Regions from separate parts of the Streptomyces sirii genome, predicted to be linked through region 4. Evidence: riboswitches for the same ligand, from Rfam matches in the RefSeq annotation. Region 4 holds a riboswitch; each other region holds the start of a gene.

Region 1 (4,151 bases), 3.7 Mb from region 4:
GCAGCACACCGCGGGCGGTGCGGGTCGCCGACCAGGCCGGGTGCGGGCCGTGCCGCTCGGCGAGGTCCGCGGACGCCTCGTACGCGGCGAGCATGATCCGCTCGGAGATCCGGGTCGACAGCTCCTGCGCCTGGGCCGAGTCGAAGGGCAGCCGCAGCCGGAAGAAGACGTCCTGCAGGCCCATCAGGCCCAGACCCACCGGGCGCCAGCGGGAGTTGGAGGCCCCGGCCTGATCGGTCGGGTAGAAGTTGATGTCCACGACGCGGTCGAGGAAGGTGACGGCGGTACGGACCGTGGCGTCCAGCTTCTCCCAGTCCATCGCCTCCTCCCAGCCGGCGGCCTCGTCGCCCAGGTGGGCGGCGAGGTTGACCGACCCCAGGTTGCAGACCGCGGTCTCGCCGTCGTCGGTCACCTCCAGGATCTCCGTGCACAGGTTGGAGGAGTGCACGACCTGGCCGGGCTCGGCGGTCTGGTTGGCGGTGCGGTTGGCGGCGTCCTTGAACGTCATCCAGCCGTTGCCGGTCTGCGCCAGGGTGCGCATCATGCGGGAGTACAGCACCCGCGCCGGGATCTGCTTGAGCGCCCGGCCCTCGGCCTCGGCCCTGCGGTACGCGGCGTCGAACTCCTCGCCCCACAGGTCCACCAGCTCCGGGGCGTCCGAGGGGGAGAACAGCGACCAGTCGGCGTCCGCCTCCACCCGGCGCATGAACTCGTCCGGGATCCAGTGCGCGATGTTCAGGTTGTGGGTGCGGCGGGCCTCCTCACCGGTGTTGTCGCGCAGCTCCAGGAACTCCTCGATGTCGGCGTGCCAGGTCTCCAGGTAGACACAGGCGGCGCCCTTGCGCCGGCCGCCCTGGTTCACGGCCGCGACCGAGGCGTCCAGGGTGCGCAGGAACGGCACGATGCCGTTGGAGTGCCCGTTGGTGCCGCGGATCAGCGAACCGCGGGCGCGGATGCGGGAGTACGACAGGCCGATGCCGCCGGCGTGCTTCGACAGCCGCGCCACCTGGTGGTAGCGGTCGTAGATCGAGTCCAGCTCGTCCAGCGGGGAGTCCAGCAGGTAGCAGGACGACATCTGCGGGTGGCGGGTGCCGGAGTTGAACAGGGTGGGGGAGGAGGGCAGGTACGACAGCGAGCTGGTGAGGCGGTACAGCTCGGCGACGTCGTCCAGGGCGCGCTCGCTGTGGTCTTCGGCGAGGCCGCAGGCCACCCGCAGCAGGAAGTGCTGGGGGGTCTCGATGACCTGGCGGGTGGTCGGGTGGCGCAGCAGGTAGCGCGAGTGCAGGGTGCGCAGCCCGAAGTACCCGAACCGGTCGTCGGCCCCGTCGGCGAGCGCCCGGTCGACCAGGGCGTTCAGCCGGGCGGCGTGGGTCGCGACGAACTGCGCGGTCTCATCGGCGATCAGGCCCTCGCGGTGGCCGACCTCGACGGAGGCGGAGAAGGCGACCGCCCCCTGTTCGGCCGCCTCCTCCGAGATCGAGAGGGTGAGCAGCCGCGCGGCGAGCTTGGAGTACTGCGGCTCGTCACCGATCAGCCCGGCCGCGGCCTCGATGGCCAGCGACCGCAGTTCGGACTCGCCCGCGCCCTCGTACCGGCCGCGCAGGGCGGCGGCGGCCACCTTGCCGGGGTCGGTCGCGGTCAGGTCCTCGGTCAGCTTCGTCAGGGTGCGCAGCAGCGCAACGCCTGGACCGTCCCGCCCGTCCTCGCCCGGACCGCCGTCGGCGGGGGCGGCAGGCGCGGTCACCGCAGGCTGCACGACCTCGGCGTCTGACGCGGGCTCCGTTGGCGCGATGGTCACGTGATGCTCTCCCTCACTCGGCGGGGGCCGGGAGGGAGGGGCGCGACGGTCGCACGCGCGCATGCCGCACCCCGTGACGGTCAGGGGTGCGCGGGCACACCGCGCGGCGTCCACCGGCCCAACCCTCGGGGCCCGGACGTATCGACGTCCGCACCGATGGCGGTGCGGGCGTACCGTCGGCAGGTCCTCGGACTTCACGGGCGCGCGGCAGGGCCCTAGTCAGGCCACTGGGCGCGCTCTTACACCGTTGCGGGACAGTTCCGGATTCCCACCGGATTCCCCTGCGGCGACAGCGAGGACGAGCATACATCTTGTGCTGTCCCCCGCACGCACCCCCACATCTTGTGTCGCCACCTCATACCACTCCGACAGGTGTGCGAAGCGTCAGGGGGCGGGGGGAGCGCTCGGCACGGCTCTCAGGCCCGGCCTGGGGCGCCTTTCAGGCCATATCCCGCGCGAACGCCCAGAGCGTGATCCCCGGTACCGGCTCCCAGTCCCGTTCCTCGGCGCGCACGAATCCCAGCCGGCGGTAGAGCCGGTGCGCGGGCAGCACATGCCGTGGCGTGGACAGCACCATGCCGCTCAGCCCGAGCGCCCGCGCCCGCTCCAGACACGCCGCCACCAACGCCTCCCCGACGCCTCGTCCGCGCCCCTCGGGCCGCACCGCGAGCATCCGGAACTCCCCCTCCCCGGGCCGCGCCAGCTCCGCGTACGGACTCCCGTACGCGGAGAAGGTGACCGTCCCCACCACCCGCTCGTCCGGCCCCTCCACGGCCACCAGCACCTCCGCCTGCTCCGCCCGCTCGGCCACCTTCCGCAGCCTCGCCGCGTACCTGTCTCCCGCACCGGCCACCAGCAGCCCATCGGTCAGATAGACCGCCACCAGCAACTCCCCGACCGCACCGAACTCCGCCTGGCGCACGGGCCTGATCGTGATGTCCATGGGGCCAGTGTGAGGGTGGGGCTGATGGCGGGGTGGTTGTCGGCGGCCTCGGCTATCGTCGGTTTTACGTTCCCTGCTCCGTCCAGTGGAAGAAGGAGAGGTCTCATGACCGCGCTCGCTGACCGGCCACACATTATGGATACCGAGCACTTCGAAGAGGCCGCCCGGATACTCGCCCGCCTGGAAGAAGGCGCGCGGTTGGAACTCATCGACGGGAAGGTCAGGAGCAAGCCGATGCCGGATGGGGATCACGGGCGGATCATCCAGTGGTTGCTTCGCATCTGCATGCAGCACCGGCCCGAGCTTTTCCTCGATCCAACCCAGGGGCTGAAGGCGCAGGCGTACCGAAACGGCCGCGCCCGTCCAGATGGCTCGCTCGCACCCGCTGATGCCTTCGTTGGCCAAGGCGAGTGGGCAGACCCTGGCCCGGTACTGATGGTCGTCGAAGTCACTTCCCACGACTCCGACACCGACAAGCGCGACAGGGTCGAGAAGCGCAGTGCGTATGCGGAGACCGGTATCCCGATCTATCTGTTGATCGATCGGCAGGCCTGCCAGGTCGTGGTCTACAGCGAGCCCGACGGCGTCTGCTACGAGAACATCCACACTGTGCCGTACGGCAAGACGATCCACCTGCCGGACCCCGTCGGCATCACCCTCGAAACCGAGCCGCTCAAGGACTGGGTGAACTAGCCCCTCCCACCTCTGCGAAATGGGCCGCCGCAACCCCGAGGGGTTGCGGCGGCCCATTTCGGGTCAACGCCGACGCCTCAGTGCCCCGCCGGTGCCCCCGCCGTAGCCGACGGCAGCTCCGCCGAGACGCCCTCGTCGCCGATGTCCGCGGTGTAGTCGCCGGGGCTGGTCTCGTCGACGCCCTCAGGGGCCTTCATGGCCTTCAGGACGAACGTCAGGACGACCGTCACCACGAGGTTCAGGACGAGGGCGGTCAGGCCGATGTAGCCGATCTCGCCGATCCCGGGGATCTCCTTGCTGGAGCCGCCGAAGTGAGCCTGGGTGGGGCTCGCGACACCGTATGCCGCGAGCGTGCCGTAGAGCATGCCGACCGCCCAGCCGGTCAGCAGCGCCCAGCGGTGGAACCAGCGGGTGAACAGGCCGCCGACCAGGGCCGGCAGGGTCTGCAGGATCCAGATGCCGCCCAGCAGCTGGAAGTTGATGGCGACGGTCTTGTCCATGGTGAGGACGAAGACCAGCGCGCCGACCTTGACCAGCAGGGAGACGAGCTTGGCGACCTTGTGCTCCTGCTCGGGCGTGGCGGCGGGCTTGAGGAAGTCCTTGTAGACGTTGCGGGTGAACAGGTTGGCCGCGGCGATGGACATGATGGCCGCCGGTACCAGTGCGCCGATCCCGATCGCGGCGAACGCGACGCCGGCGAACCAGCTGGGGAACATG
Region 2 (4,151 bases), 610 kb from region 4:
TATCCAGAGCGGCAAGACGGCTCGATCTCGCCATCATGTGGGAGGCATCCGATGCCATTCATCGACATCAAGGTGATCGCAGGAGTGTTCACGCCCGAAGAGAAGCAGAAGATGGTCGAAGGTGTCTCCGAGGCGTTGATCGCCATCGAGGGCGAGGCGCTGCGGCCGGTGACGCACGTCGTGATCACCGAGACACCCAGCGGCGAATGGGCAGTCGGCGGTAAGGCTCTGACGGCCGAAGACGTTAAGGCCAAGAGGGTCGGCTAGCCCAGCCGGCACGAGTCTTCGAGCTCCTGTCGATTGCCGGGCAGTAGTACATCCGTGACCTGGAGTGCCTACTCGGCGACATCACAGGCGACGACCGGCATGCTCAGCACCGACTCCTCCCTTCGGCCCGGCCGACACCACCAGCGACAGGTTCGAAGCCTGTTGTGCCCACAGTGGTGACCGTGAGGTCGGTGGCCCCCGACTCGTTTGAGTCGGGGGTCTCTTTCGTACCCGGGGGCGGTGGGGTGGTGGGGGCGGGGTGCTCCGGGGGCTGTTGATTGTGGTGTGGGGGTGTGTATCGTTCCCGGTATCTTGAAGTTTCAAGTAAGTGGTCACGTGGTGTCGTGGCGGGAGAACGGGAGCGGGTTCATGGCTGTACGGCGGCTCAATCACGCGGTGCTGTATGTCCGGGATGTGGCGAGGGCTGTTGATTTTTACGGTGGGGCGCTGGGGCTCACCGTGGATGTGGAGATACCGGGGCGGGCGGCCTTCCTCAGTGCGCCCGGCTCGCTCAACGATCACGACCTGGGGCTGTTCGCGGTGGGGGCGGATGCTCCGGGGCCGGAGGCTGGGCGGGTCGGGCTGTACCACCTGGCCTGGGAGGTCGGCACGCTCGGCGAACTGGCCGCGGCCGAGGCACGGCTGGGTGAGCGCGGTGCGCTGGTCGGCGCCACCGACCACCTCGTCTCCAAGTCCCTTTACGCCAAGGACCCGGACGGCAACGAGTTCGAGGTGATGTGGCGGGTTCCGCGGGAGGACTGGCCGGGGCCGGAGCAGGCGGACCGGCTGCGGCCGCTGGATCTGGCGGTGGCGCTGAAGCGCTGGGGGCCGGATCTGGTGACGGGCGCCGCGGCCGGCTCGGCCACGTGAGACGAGGAGGCGCGGCCCGCGCGCCGTGCCTCAGGAGCCCGGCGCCGGTGCCGGCTGCTCTGCCGCCTTCGCCCGGTCCGCCGCCTCCGCTCGCTGCGCCCAGCGCTTCTCCACGCCGCTCAGTCGCCAGTACGCCAGCGCCGCGGCCCACACCACGACGAACAGGCCGACGATGATGAAGCCGACGTTGTCGAGGTCGAGGGTGGAGATCCAGCCGGTCAGCGGGTCGTTGAGGGCGAGTTTGTCGTGCAGCACGGTCACCAGCTCGATCGTGCCGATGAAGAAGGCGACGGCGATCGACAGGCCGGTGATGGTGAGGTTGTAGTAGACCTTGCGCACCGGGTTGGAGAACGCCCACTGGTAGGCGAAGTTCATGAACGTGCCGTCGAGGGTGTCGAACAGGCTCATCCCGGCGGCGAACAGCAGCGGCAGGCACAGGATCGCGTACCACGGCAGGCCGGCCGCGGCGCCGCTGCCCGCCATCACCATCAGGGTCACCTCGGTCGCGGTGTCGAAGCCGAGCCCGAAGAGGAAGCCGAGCGGGAACATCTGGCCGGGGCGGGAGATCGACCGGGTGAAGCGCCCCAGGAAGCGGTTCATGAAGCCGCGTGAATCCAGGCGCTGCTCCAGCTCGGCCTCGTCGTACCGGCCGTCGCGCATACCGCGGAAGACCCGCCAGATCCCGGCCAGTGCGATGAGGTTGAGGGCCGCGATGAGGTAGAGGAACGTCCCCGAGACCGTGGTGCCGATGGTGCCGAGGATCTGGTGGGTGCCGGATTCGTCGTTGAGCAGGGTGCCGGCGAGCTGGGCGCCGCCGGCCACGAGGGCGGCCATCACGACCACCACGCTGGAGTGGCCGAGCGCGAACCAGAAGCCCACCGAGACCGGCCGCTTGCCGTCGGCCATCAGCTTGCGGGTGGTGTTGTCGATCGCGGCGATGTGGTCGGCGTCGAAGGCGTGCCGCATACCGAGGGTGTATGCGGTGACGCCGAGTCCGGCGCCGAAGACCTGGCTTCCGACGGAGTAGTGGTGCGGGACGACGAGCAGGAAGAGCACGCCGAAGGCGACGACGTGCAGACCGGCTATGACGGCCATCAGGCCGGCGGTACGGACGGTGTCCTGCCGGCGCCAGCGGAACGCGGCGGGGGCAGGGGTGTTCGGGGTATCGGTGGACAGGGCCATCCGGCGGTCACGCTCCAGCACCTCGTGGATCAGTTCGTGAGATGCCGTGGCCGGTCTCCTGGCTTACGGGTGCACGCGTCCGTCCCCGCCTTCCCGGCCGCGGGCTGCGGTCAGTGGCGCCGTACACGCCGTGCGCATACGGAAAGGGCTGGAAACTCCCCGATCACAGTGGCGAGGGCCGCTCCGGCCTGGGACCACAAGGTCCGGCACCGGTCTTCCCGATCACCACGGCTCGATCACTCTATCTGCCGAGGAGGACGGGCGGGGGTGCGGACCAGCGGCAGCGGCGGTCTCATGGGCGGTGGCCGCAGGGAGAGTCGGAGTGCCGGCAGGCCGGTATACGGGGGCGCCGGGTCATCACGGGGGTAGTCCGAGGATGGTCAGTAGTCCAAGGACGAGAGGAAGGCGTGCAGTTCGCGGTCGAAGAGCGCGGTGTTCTCCAGATTGACCATATGGGCAGCGCCCGGTATGCGGACTCTTCGGGCGCCGGGGACGGTCAGCGCTATGGCATGGGCGTTGGCGGAGATGTCCGTACTGTCGAGGTCGCCGTCGAAGACGACCGTCGGCACCCGGACCTCGCCCAGGCGGTCCGCGGCCCCGACCTCAAGGGGCATTCCGGCGCCCAGCCCGTCGGCATGCACCTCCACATTGGCCTCGGCCGAGGCGCGCATCCGCTCGCGGAACCCCGGGTGCACGGTGGATGGTTCGCGATGCGGACCGTCCACCCACATCCGCAGGAAGTGCTCGACATAGCGCTCCGCGCCGTCCGGTGCGCCGATGGCCGCCACCTGCTCCTTGATGTGCGCCAGGACGAAGGGGTCGGTGAAGGCGCGGCCGCTGATGCCGGGGGAGGCGAGCGCGAGGGCCGTCACCCGGTCCGGGTGGGCTATCGCGGCGTCGAGGGCGACCCGCGCACCGTGTGAGAGACCGACGAGTACGGCGCTGGGGGCGTCGAGCACGTCCAGGAGGGTGCACAGGTCGTCGTGGTTGGCGTAGTCCCCCTCCACCGTGGAGGACAGGCCGTGGCCGCGGAAGTCGTAGCGGATCGCGCGAAGGCCGGAGTTCACCAGCCAGGTGAACTGTTCGTCCCACATGTGCTGGTCGAGCATGCCGCCGTGCAGCAGTACCACCGCGGGGCCCGAGCCGGCCGTCTCGTAGAACAGCTCGCCGTCGTCGACCGGCACGAGGCCGTTGTCGACCTCGGACCAGTCGGTGATTGCTCGGGTCATGCTCCGGACCGTCCTTTGCGCGTGAGGTGCATGGAGTGGGTGGGGATTGGGATGGATTGGGCGGAGTGGGTGGGGTTGGTCGGGTGGGTGGAGTTTGCGTTGTGGGTGGTAGTAGTTGCGTGCTTGTTGCTTATGGATGCGGTGTCGCCGTCATTGTTACTTGTCGTTGATGTCGGCATTCTCCGATGGAACGTGTGAGCCGTTCGCCAGGTGCCGGAATTCCTCGCCGAGTCGGTCGAGTACGTGCAGGGTCGTGCGGACGTCCTCGGTGGGCAGGTCGGCCAGTCGTCGCCGCAGCTCCGTCGCCTCGAACTCCTGGATCCCGTGTATCGCCGCCGCGCCCTCGGCGGTGAGCTCGATCAGGGAGGAGCGGCGGTGTGCCGGGTTGGGTGCCGTCACGACCAGGCCCAGCTCCGCGGCGTGGTTCACCCAGCGCTGCACCGGCTGTCTGTCGAGCCCCATCGAGCGGGCCAACTGCGGCACGGTCCGGGGGCCTTCGCTGCGCAGGGCGTCCAGCAGTGCGTGTTCGCCGGCGGTCATGCCCGTGCCCGTCAGCTCGCGTTCCACCGCGCGGACGACCGTCCGATGCAGCGGCCAAAGGCG
Region 3 (4,151 bases), 3.0 Mb from region 4:
TCTCGACGGTGACCGGGTAGTGGCCGTCGGCGGACCTGCCGGCGGCGCGGTCCGGGGCGACCTCGGCCCCGCAGCCGGTCAGGGCGAGGGCGAGGACGGCGAGCAGGGCGGCCGGGCGGTGGATGCGCATGGTGGTCCTCACGGGGTGGTCGGGGCGATGCGGTCGAAGAGCAGTTGCACGGCGCCGGATTCGGGGTGCGTGACGCGGTGCGCGCGGACGTGGAAGACCTCGGCGAGCAGCTCCTCGGTCAGTACGTCGTGCGGGGCGCCGGAGGCGACGATGCGGCCGCCGGCGACGACGTACAGCTCGTCGCAGTGGACGGCGGCCAGATTGAGGTCGTGCAGGGCGGCGAGCACGGTCACCCCGCCCTCGGCCCCGTCCCCGGGGCGCCCCCAGCCCCGTACGAGCGCGAGCACCTCCAACTGCTGTGCGATGTCGAGGTGGTTGGTGGGCTCGTCGAGCACCAGCACCCTGGGCCGCTGGGCCAGCGCGCGGGCGATCAGCACCCGCTGCTTCTCGCCGCCGGACAGGCTCGTAAAGCCGCGGTCGGCCAGGTGACCGGTGCCGGTGCGCGACAGCGCCGCCGCACAGATCTCCCGGTCGGCGGCGCCGGGGCGCCCGGAGCCGCCGCGCTGGTGCGGCAGCCGCCCCATCGCGACGACCTCGGCGGCGGTGAAGTCGAAGTCGGTGGCGGTCTCCTGGGGGAGCACGGCCAGGCGCCGGGCCTGCTCGCGGGCGGTCATGGCGGCCAGCTCGGCGCCGTCGAGCCGTACGGTGCCGGCGGACGGGCGCAGCGCGCGGTAGACGCAGCGCAGCAGGGTGGACTTGCCGCTGCCGTTGGGGCCGACCAGCCCGATGAACCGGCCGCTGCCCGCGCGCAGGGTGATGTCGGACAGGAGGCGGACGCCCGCCACGTCCACCGACACGTCCTCGATGTCGACCCGCATCAGGCACCGCCCGAGAAGCTGTAGCCGCGCCGCCGCATCAGCGCGATGAAGCAGGGCACGCCGATCACGGCGGTGATCACCCCGACCGGCAGTTCGACGGGTGCCAGCAGCACCCGGGACAGGGTGTCCACCCACACCAGCAGCACCGCCCCGAGCAGCGGAGCGACGGCCAGCACCCGGCGGTGGTCGGCACCGACCAGCATCCGGGCCACATGCGGCACCATCAGCCCGACGAAGCCGATCGCGCCGCTGACCGCGACCACCGCGCCGGTGACGGCGGCCGCGATCACGAACAGCTCGCGGCGCATCCGACCGGCGTCCACGCCCAGGGCGGCGGCCGTCTCGTCCCCCATGGCCAGCGCGTTCAGCCGGCCCGCGGTCAGCAGCAGACGGGCCAGCGCGGCGGCCACCGCGACCGCGGCGATCGGCAGCGAGCCCCAGCCGGCCCCGCTCAGGCTCCCCAGCAGCCACATCATCGCCGAGCGGGCCGCCTCGCCGCGGTCGGCGGTGAAGACCATCAAGGTGGTGAGGGCGGAGAAGCCGTAGTACATCGCGGTGCCGGTCAGCACCAGCCGCAGCGGGGTCAGCCCATGGGCGGTGCGGGCCGCCGCGTACACCAGGGCCATGGCCAGCAGCGCGGAGGCGAACGCCGACGCCGACAGCGCCCAGACGCCCAGTGCGCCCAGCGCCCCGAAGAGCAGGACGGCGTTGGCGCCGACGGCCGCGCCGGAGGAGATGCCGAGGACGAACGGGTCGGCGAGGGCGTTGCGGACCAGCGCCTGGACGGCGACGCCGACGCCGGCCAGCCCGGCGCCGACGACCGCGGCCAGCAGCGCCCGGGGGAAGCGCAGCTGCCACACGATGGTGTACGGGGCGACCTCGTCGGGCGCGAGGGTGCCGCCGGTCAGCCCGGCACCGAGGTAGCGCAGCACCTGCGCCCAGCTCACCCCGGCGGCGCCGAGGCCGACGCCGCACAGCAGGGAGCAGAGGAGGACGGCGCACAGCGCGGCCACCAGGGGGGTGGTTCGGGCGGGGGGTGCCAAGGGACCTGCGCCTTCGGCTCGGGCCGAGGGCGCAGGGAAGGGAGCGGCGGCCGGAGCGCCCCGGCTCACACCGGGAGGCGCCCGAAGGCAACGGCGGCGTCCCCTCGCAGTCCACGGCGAGTTGAAAGGATCGGGCGCCGCCGCGGGCGATCGGGCTTGCGGAAGGGGTCTTCCGCTTACCGTTGCGGGTCAGCGCCGGACTCTCACCGGACTTCCCCCGCGGGGCGCGTCACACGAAAGGGCCGGTCAGCCCTGGTACGGGGTGCCGTCCGGGTTGAAGAAGGCGACCCCGTCCGGCATGTCGTCGGGCAGGCTCTCGGCCCACTCCTTCAGACCGGCGACCTTCTTCAGGTGCGCCGACATGTACGGGCGCAGCGGCACGTCCGGGGTGGACTTCTCGCCGACCCACATCAGGTCGCCCTTGACGTAGCCGTAGAGCCGCTTGCCGCCGCTGTACGGGCCGGAGGCGGCGGTGCGGGCGACGGCGTCGGTGGCCAGGTCGATCTGCGGCTTCTTGTCGGCCAGCTCGCCGTACCAGACCTCCACCACGCCCTGGTCGCGGATCATGACGATCTCGACCTTGCGGTCCGCGTCGACGCGCCAGTAGCCGCTCTCGGTCTCCAGTGGGCGGACCTTGTTGCCCTCGCCGTCGAGCACCCAGCTGTGCGAGGTGTACTCCAGGAAGTCGCGGCCGTCGTGGGCGAAGACGACCTCCTGCCCGAAGTTGCACTTCTCGGTGCCGGGGAAGTCGGCGACGCCGGCGCCCTCCCAGCGGCCGAGGAGGAAGGCGAGCGGCACCAAGGCCGGGTTCAGGTCGGACGGGATCTCGATCATGACAGCTCAGGCGATCTATTGAGGGGGCAGTCGGCAGGGGTGCGCGAAGCGCTGCGGCGAAGGGCGGAGCTGGGCGGCGCGCAGGCCGCTCAGCGCTGGCCCTGGTACAGCTTCTTCCAGGTCAGACCGGCGAACGCGATCACGCCGACGCCGACCAGAACCAGCAGGGTGGTGAAGAATGCCTCAAGCACGAGCGCGCTCCTTGGACGGAGTGAGGGTGTAACGGACCGCCTGCGAGTCTAGTCGGCGCGGGGAACGGCGGCGCTGTGAGGTCGTCCCCCAAGCTCTAAAGGAGCAGAGGGCACCCGCATCGCGCCGGTGCCCGCTCTACTCTTGCCTTATGGCGAAGAAGCTCGTGATCAAGGTGACGGCGGGTGCGGACGCGCCCGAGCGCTGCTCGCAGGCGTTCACGGTGGCGGCGGTGGCGGTGGCCAGCGGCGTCGAGGTGTCGCTGTGGCTGACCGGGGAGTCGGTGTGGTTCGCGCTGCCGGGGCGGGCGGCCGAGTTCGAGCTGCCGCACGCCGCGCCGCTGCCGGAGCTGATCGACGGGATCCGCGCGGGCGGCGGGGCGATCACGGTGTGCACCCAGTGCGCGGCCCGGCGGAACATCGAGCAGAAGGACCTGATCGAGGGGGCGGGCATCGCCGGCTCCCAGCTCTTCGTCAGCGAGATCATGCCGGATGACGTGCAGGCGCTGGTGTACTGACCGTGGTCCCGACGGACGCGCACCGGGCGCTGGTGTACTGACCGTGGCCCCGACGGACGCGCACCGGGCGCTGGTGTACTGAGCGTGTCCGGCAGCCGGGCGCCGCGCCGGGCCGTCTACCGCGGATGCTTGTCGTCGCCCCGGTCGTCCAGCTCGCGCCACCAGCGGTCGGACTCGGGGTCGCCCGACTCGTCCCACCAGCGTTCGCCGGGCTCCCGGCGGTTGCCGATGATCGCCGCGATCGGCGGGATGACCATGGCGACCAGGCACATGCCCACCGCGGCCGGCACCGACCACAGCCGCACCACGCCCCACGCCAGCACGAAAAGCACCAGGCACACGCCCATCAGCACGAAGTAGCGGCGGTGGCGGCGCTCGGCGGGCGACCGGCGGCGGCTGTCCATAGCTCCACGGTAAGTCCGCGGCGAGGCGGAAAGAAGCCGCCGCGAAGGCCCGTTCCGTCCCCCCCGGGCACGCCGAAGGGCCGCACCCCCGCAAAGGCGTCCAAACCTCTGGGGTGCGGCCCTCCGGCCGTACGAAGGTGCCCGAAGGCCGCCGTCAGACGGCGATGGCGACCTCCGCCAGGCCGCCCTTCTGGGCGACGACGGTGCGGTCCGCGG
Region 4 (4,151 bases):
CGGGTGCGCAGCTCCCGTACGAGGTCCTCGAAGGCGACGAAGCGCCGACCGGGGATGCCGCGTTCGAGGACCTCCACCACGGCGCGGGTGAAGAGGCTGCCGCCGGCCGGCTCGTCGCCGCTGAAGATCCGGCGGTTGGGCTGGGCGGCCATCAGCAGCGACACGGGCTTGCGCAGGGAGTGGAAGGCGCCGTCGGCGTTGCCGGCGTAGCAGCACTCCAGGACGATCACGATGCGCTCGGCCCGCGCGTTGTCGAGGCAGGAGAGCACCATGTCCTGCCAGGAGACGGTGGTGTGGCTCTGCCGGGGCACCGAGGCGCCGACCATCAGCTGCAGATCGCCGCCGTCGCTGCCGACCCGGCCGTGGCCGGAGAAGTGCACCAGCAGCAGACCGCGGGCCTCGTCGGCGGCGGCCTTGAGGGCCTGCCCCAGCTCCCAGGGCTCCGCGGGGCGGCAGAGCTCGACCTCGTCGGCGGTGAACAGGTCCGTGGCGGTCAGCGCCCGCCGCAGCTCGGTGGCGTTGTCCTCCACCGCCGGCAGGCCGGTCAGGGTCGTGTAGTCATGGACACAGACCAGCAGCGCCCGGTTGATCTTTCCCCGCGCGTCGTATTCGGACATCCGGGTCAGCCCTCGCCGGTGCTGCCGCCCTCACGTGCCGGTCCGCCCGGATCGGGGCGGTCGGTGTCGCCGACCGCCTGCAGCTCACCGCCCGTGCCGGCGTCGACGGCGGGCGCCTCGCCCTCGGCCCGCTCCTCCTTGCGGCGCCGCAGCCACTCCCGCAGGGCGATGCCCAGCCCCTTCGTGACCTCGGCGGCGACCGCGCCGACGATCACCAGGATCAGGTCGTCCACTCCCACGGCCATGTCGCCGGGGCCGGCCGCGGCGGCGCCGTCCGTGCCGGCCGCGTCCTGGGCGGGGCGCGGCCGCTGCTCCCACGTGTGGTCCCGGCGGCTCAGCCAGGGTTCGCGCTCCAGCCACACCTGGAGGTCGTCGATGTCCTGCTGCGGATTGTTCGTCCCCGTGATCCTGATGCGGATCTCGTGATGACCGGCGCTCTCCGGCATCCCCCAGCCCCCTTCCGGCGGCCCCTTCGCCCCCGTGCAACAGATAGTGACGTGGGATCAGGGGCTCAGGCAACCGTCTGTGACGCGGCCGCCACCCTGTGGCGTGTGCCACAGCGCCTGCCACGGGGCAGCGTCGCAGGTCAAGGATGAGTTGACGGGCGTTCGCGGGGCGTGGTGGACTGCCGGAGCCAATCGGCGACAGATGAGGAAGTCCGGTGAGAATCCGGCGCGGTCCCGCCACTGTCACCGGGGAGCGTTCCTCCAGCGAAGGCCACGGTCCGCCTCGCGTACGTCTGACGGCGTACCAGGACTGGAAGGCCGGGGGCCACGCCGATCCGGGAGCCAGGAGACTCTTGTCGCCGTCACGTCGAGCCAGGGCGCGGACCCTGAGTGAGGACATACCGCCATGCCCGGCTGCCCTTCGAGAGCACCACTGCACGGCCCCACAGGGCCCCTTCCGGCGGTCTGACCCGATGCGCGGCGAACACGCGGGATACGCGTGCGGCGCGGCCCTGGGCTTCCTCGCCGACCTGATCGCGGCGGATCCGCGGCGCGGCCATCCGGTGGCCGCGTTCGGCCGGGCCGCGGGCGCCGTGGAGCGCCGGCTGTGGCGCGACCACCGCGGGTACGGCGCGGCACATGCCGTGCTGTGCGCGGGCGGTGCGGCCGCCGGAGCCGCCCTGCTCCAGCGCGCCGCGGGACGCTCCCGCGGCGCCCGGGTCGCACTGACCGCGGCGACGGTCTGGGCCGTGCTGGGCGGCACCTCGCTGGGCCGGGAGGCACGCGCCGTCGGCGGAGCGCTCACGGCGGGCGATCTGGACGTGGCGCGGGAGCGGCTGCCGCATCTGTGCGGGCGCGATCCGCAGGCGCTGGACGGGCCCCAGTTGGCCCGCGCGGTGGTGGAGTCGGTCGCCGAGAACACCTCGGACGCGGTGGTGGGCGCCCTGGTGTGGGGCGCGCTCGGCGGGGTGCCCGGCCTGGTGGCGTTCCGGGCGGTGAACACGCTGGACGCGATGGTGGGTCACAAGTCGCCGCGCCACCGCCGCTTCGGCTGGGCCTCGGCCCGGCTCGACGACCTCGCCGGCTGGCCCGGCTCCCGGTTGACGGCCACCCTGGCCGTGCTCGCCGGCCCCGACCGGCGCGGCGCGCTGCGGGCCTGGCGGGCGGACGGCGGGGCGCACCCGAGCCCCAACGCGGGCCCGGTGGAGGCGTCGTTCGCGGGTGCGCTGGGCGTCCGACTGGGCGGCACGCTGGCGTACGGCGGGCGGGTCGAGCACCGCCCGGTGCTCAACGGCGGGGCGCGGCCGGTCGCGGCGGGCGACATCGAGCGGGCGGTACGGCTGTCGCGGAAGGTGAGCGCGCTGGCGCTGGCGACGACGGTGGCGGGGCGGCTGGTGGCGGGCGCGGTGTCCCACAGGAGCGCGGCGCGCCGCGGGAGCGGGAGGAAGAGCCGGTGAACGGGCGGAGCAAGGTGTCCGGCGGGACCGTCGGCGGGGGCCTGTTGGTGGCCGGTACGACGTCGGACGCCGGCAAGAGCGTGGTGACGGCGGGGATCTGCCGCTGGCTGGTGCGCCAGGGCGTGCGGGTGGCGCCCTTCAAGGCGCAGAACATGTCGCTGAACTCGTTCGTCACGCGCGAGGGCGCGGAGATCGGCCGGGCCCAGGCGATGCAGGCCGCCGCGGCGCGGGTGGAGCCGACCGCGCTGATGAACCCCGTGCTGCTCAAGCCGGGCGGCGACCGCAGCAGCCAGGTGGTGCTGCTGGGCAAGCCGGTCGGCGAGCTCAGTGCCCGCGGCTACCACGCGGGCCGGCAGGAGCAGTTGCTCGGCACGGTGACCGACTGCCTGGCCGAGCTGCGGCGTACCCATGACGCGGTGATCTGCGAGGGCGCCGGCAGCCCCGCCGAGATCAACCTGCGGCGCACCGACATCGTCAACATGGGCATCGCCCGGGCCGCCCGGATACCGGTCGTCGTGGTCGGCGACATCGACCGCGGCGGGGTGTTCGCGTCCTTCTTCGGCACCACCGCGCTGCTGTCGAAGGAGGACCAGGCGCTGGTGGCGGGGTACCTCGTCAACAAGTTCCGGGGCGATGTGACGCTTTTGGAGCCCGGCCTGGAGATGATGCGGCGTCTGAGCGGGCGGCCGACGCTGGGCGTGCTGCCGTTCGCGCACGGGCTGGGCATCGACGAGGAGGACGGCCTGCGGTTCTCACTGCGCGGTGCGGTCCGCGAGAGCGTGGTGGCGCCGCCGCACGGCGCCGATGTGCTGCGGGTCGCGGTCGCCGCCGTCCCGCTGATGTCGAACTTCACGGACGTGGACGCGCTGGCCGCCGAACCGGGCGTGGTGGTGCGGTTCGTGGACCGGGCCGAGGAACTGGCCGACGCGGATCTGGTGGTGCTGCCGGGGACCCGGGGCACCGTCCGGGCGCTTGCGTGGCTGCGCGAGCGCGGCCTCGCGGACGCGATCGTCCGGCGGGCCGCCGAGGGCCGCCCGGTGCTGGGTATCTGCGGCGGCTTCCAGATGCTGGGCGAGCGCATCGAGGACGAGGTCGAGTCGAGGGCGGGCACGGTCGAAGGACTGGGACTGCTGCCCGTACGGGTGCGGTTCGCGGCGGAGAAGACCCTCGCGCGGCCGGCCGGCGTGGCGCTGGGCGAGCCGGTGGAGGGGTACGAGATCCACCACGGCGTCGCCGAAGTGACCGGCGGCGACGAGGCGTTCATGTCCGATGGCCGAGGGCACGGCCTCGACGGCTGCCGGGTCGGCTCCGTATGGGGCACGCACTGGCACGGCTCGCTGGAGAGCGACGGCTTCCGCCGGGCGTTCCTGCGGCGGGTGGCGGCGGACGCGGGGCGGGCCTTCGTCCCGGCCCCCGACACGAGCTTCGCCGGTCTGCGCGAGGAGCAGCTGGACCGGCTGGGCGATCTGATCGAGGAGCACGCGGACACCGACGCGCTGCTCCGGCTGATCGAGGAAGGGGTGCCGGAGGGGCTGCCGTTCGTGCCTCCGGGGGCGCCATGAGGGGTACGCATGGGACGGATCGGGCCGGCGACGTGGAGGATGACAAGGCATGACAACGGTGCACAACAC

The links. Region 4 has a riboswitch for cobalamin ahead of WAB15_RS10670 (cobalamin biosynthesis protein). Riboswitches for the same ligand answer to the same signal wherever they lie in the genome.
Region 1: another riboswitch for cobalamin. It lies ahead of WAB15_RS27340 (ribonucleoside-diphosphate reductase subunit alpha); the one in region 4 lies ahead of WAB15_RS10670 (cobalamin biosynthesis protein).
Region 2: another riboswitch for cobalamin. It lies ahead of WAB15_RS13300 (HoxN/HupN/NixA family nickel/cobalt transporter); the one in region 4 lies ahead of WAB15_RS10670 (cobalamin biosynthesis protein).
Region 3: another riboswitch for cobalamin. It lies ahead of WAB15_RS24195 (FecCD family ABC transporter permease); the one in region 4 lies ahead of WAB15_RS10670 (cobalamin biosynthesis protein).

The regions. Positions count from the first base shown of each region.
Region 1 is NZ_CP147982.1:6,041,376-6,045,526, forward strand. Features, by position in the region: gene WAB15_RS27340 (ribonucleoside-diphosphate reductase subunit alpha) at 1-1,798, opposite strand, end outside; cobalamin riboswitch at 1,959-2,121, opposite strand; gene WAB15_RS27345 (GNAT family N-acetyltransferase) at 2,238-2,741, opposite strand; gene WAB15_RS27350 (Uma2 family endonuclease) at 2,847-3,434, shown strand; gene mctP (monocarboxylate uptake permease MctP) at 3,512-4,151, opposite strand, start outside.
Region 2 is NZ_CP147982.1:2,950,310-2,954,460, reverse strand. Features, by position in the region: gene WAB15_RS13310 (4-oxalocrotonate tautomerase family protein) at 52-267, shown strand; gene WAB15_RS13305 (VOC family protein) at 637-1,137, shown strand; gene WAB15_RS13300 (HoxN/HupN/NixA family nickel/cobalt transporter) at 1,168-2,319, opposite strand; cobalamin riboswitch at 2,350-2,564, opposite strand; gene WAB15_RS13295 (alpha/beta fold hydrolase) at 2,700-3,548, opposite strand; gene WAB15_RS13290 (MarR family winged helix-turn-helix transcriptional regulator) at 3,705-4,151, opposite strand, start outside.
Region 3 is NZ_CP147982.1:5,340,802-5,344,952, forward strand. Features, by position in the region: gene WAB15_RS24185 (ABC transporter substrate-binding protein) at 1-130, opposite strand, end outside; gene WAB15_RS24190 (ABC transporter ATP-binding protein) at 139-948, opposite strand; gene WAB15_RS24195 (FecCD family ABC transporter permease) at 948-1,991, opposite strand; cobalamin riboswitch at 2,115-2,245, opposite strand; gene WAB15_RS24200 (FABP family protein) at 2,238-2,825, opposite strand; gene WAB15_RS24205 (DsrE family protein) at 3,166-3,531, shown strand; gene WAB15_RS24210 (hypothetical protein) at 3,648-3,878, opposite strand; gene WAB15_RS24215 (DUF1416 domain-containing protein) at 4,090-4,151, opposite strand, start outside.
Region 4 is NZ_CP147982.1:2,343,696-2,347,846, forward strand. Features, by position in the region: gene WAB15_RS10660 (caspase family protein) at 1-617, opposite strand, end outside; gene WAB15_RS10665 (hypothetical protein) at 623-1,063, opposite strand; cobalamin riboswitch at 1,266-1,416, shown strand; gene WAB15_RS10670 (cobalamin biosynthesis protein) at 1,537-2,520, shown strand; gene WAB15_RS10675 (cobyric acid synthase) at 2,517-4,082, shown strand; gene WAB15_RS10680 (putative cobaltochelatase) at 4,132-4,151, shown strand, end outside.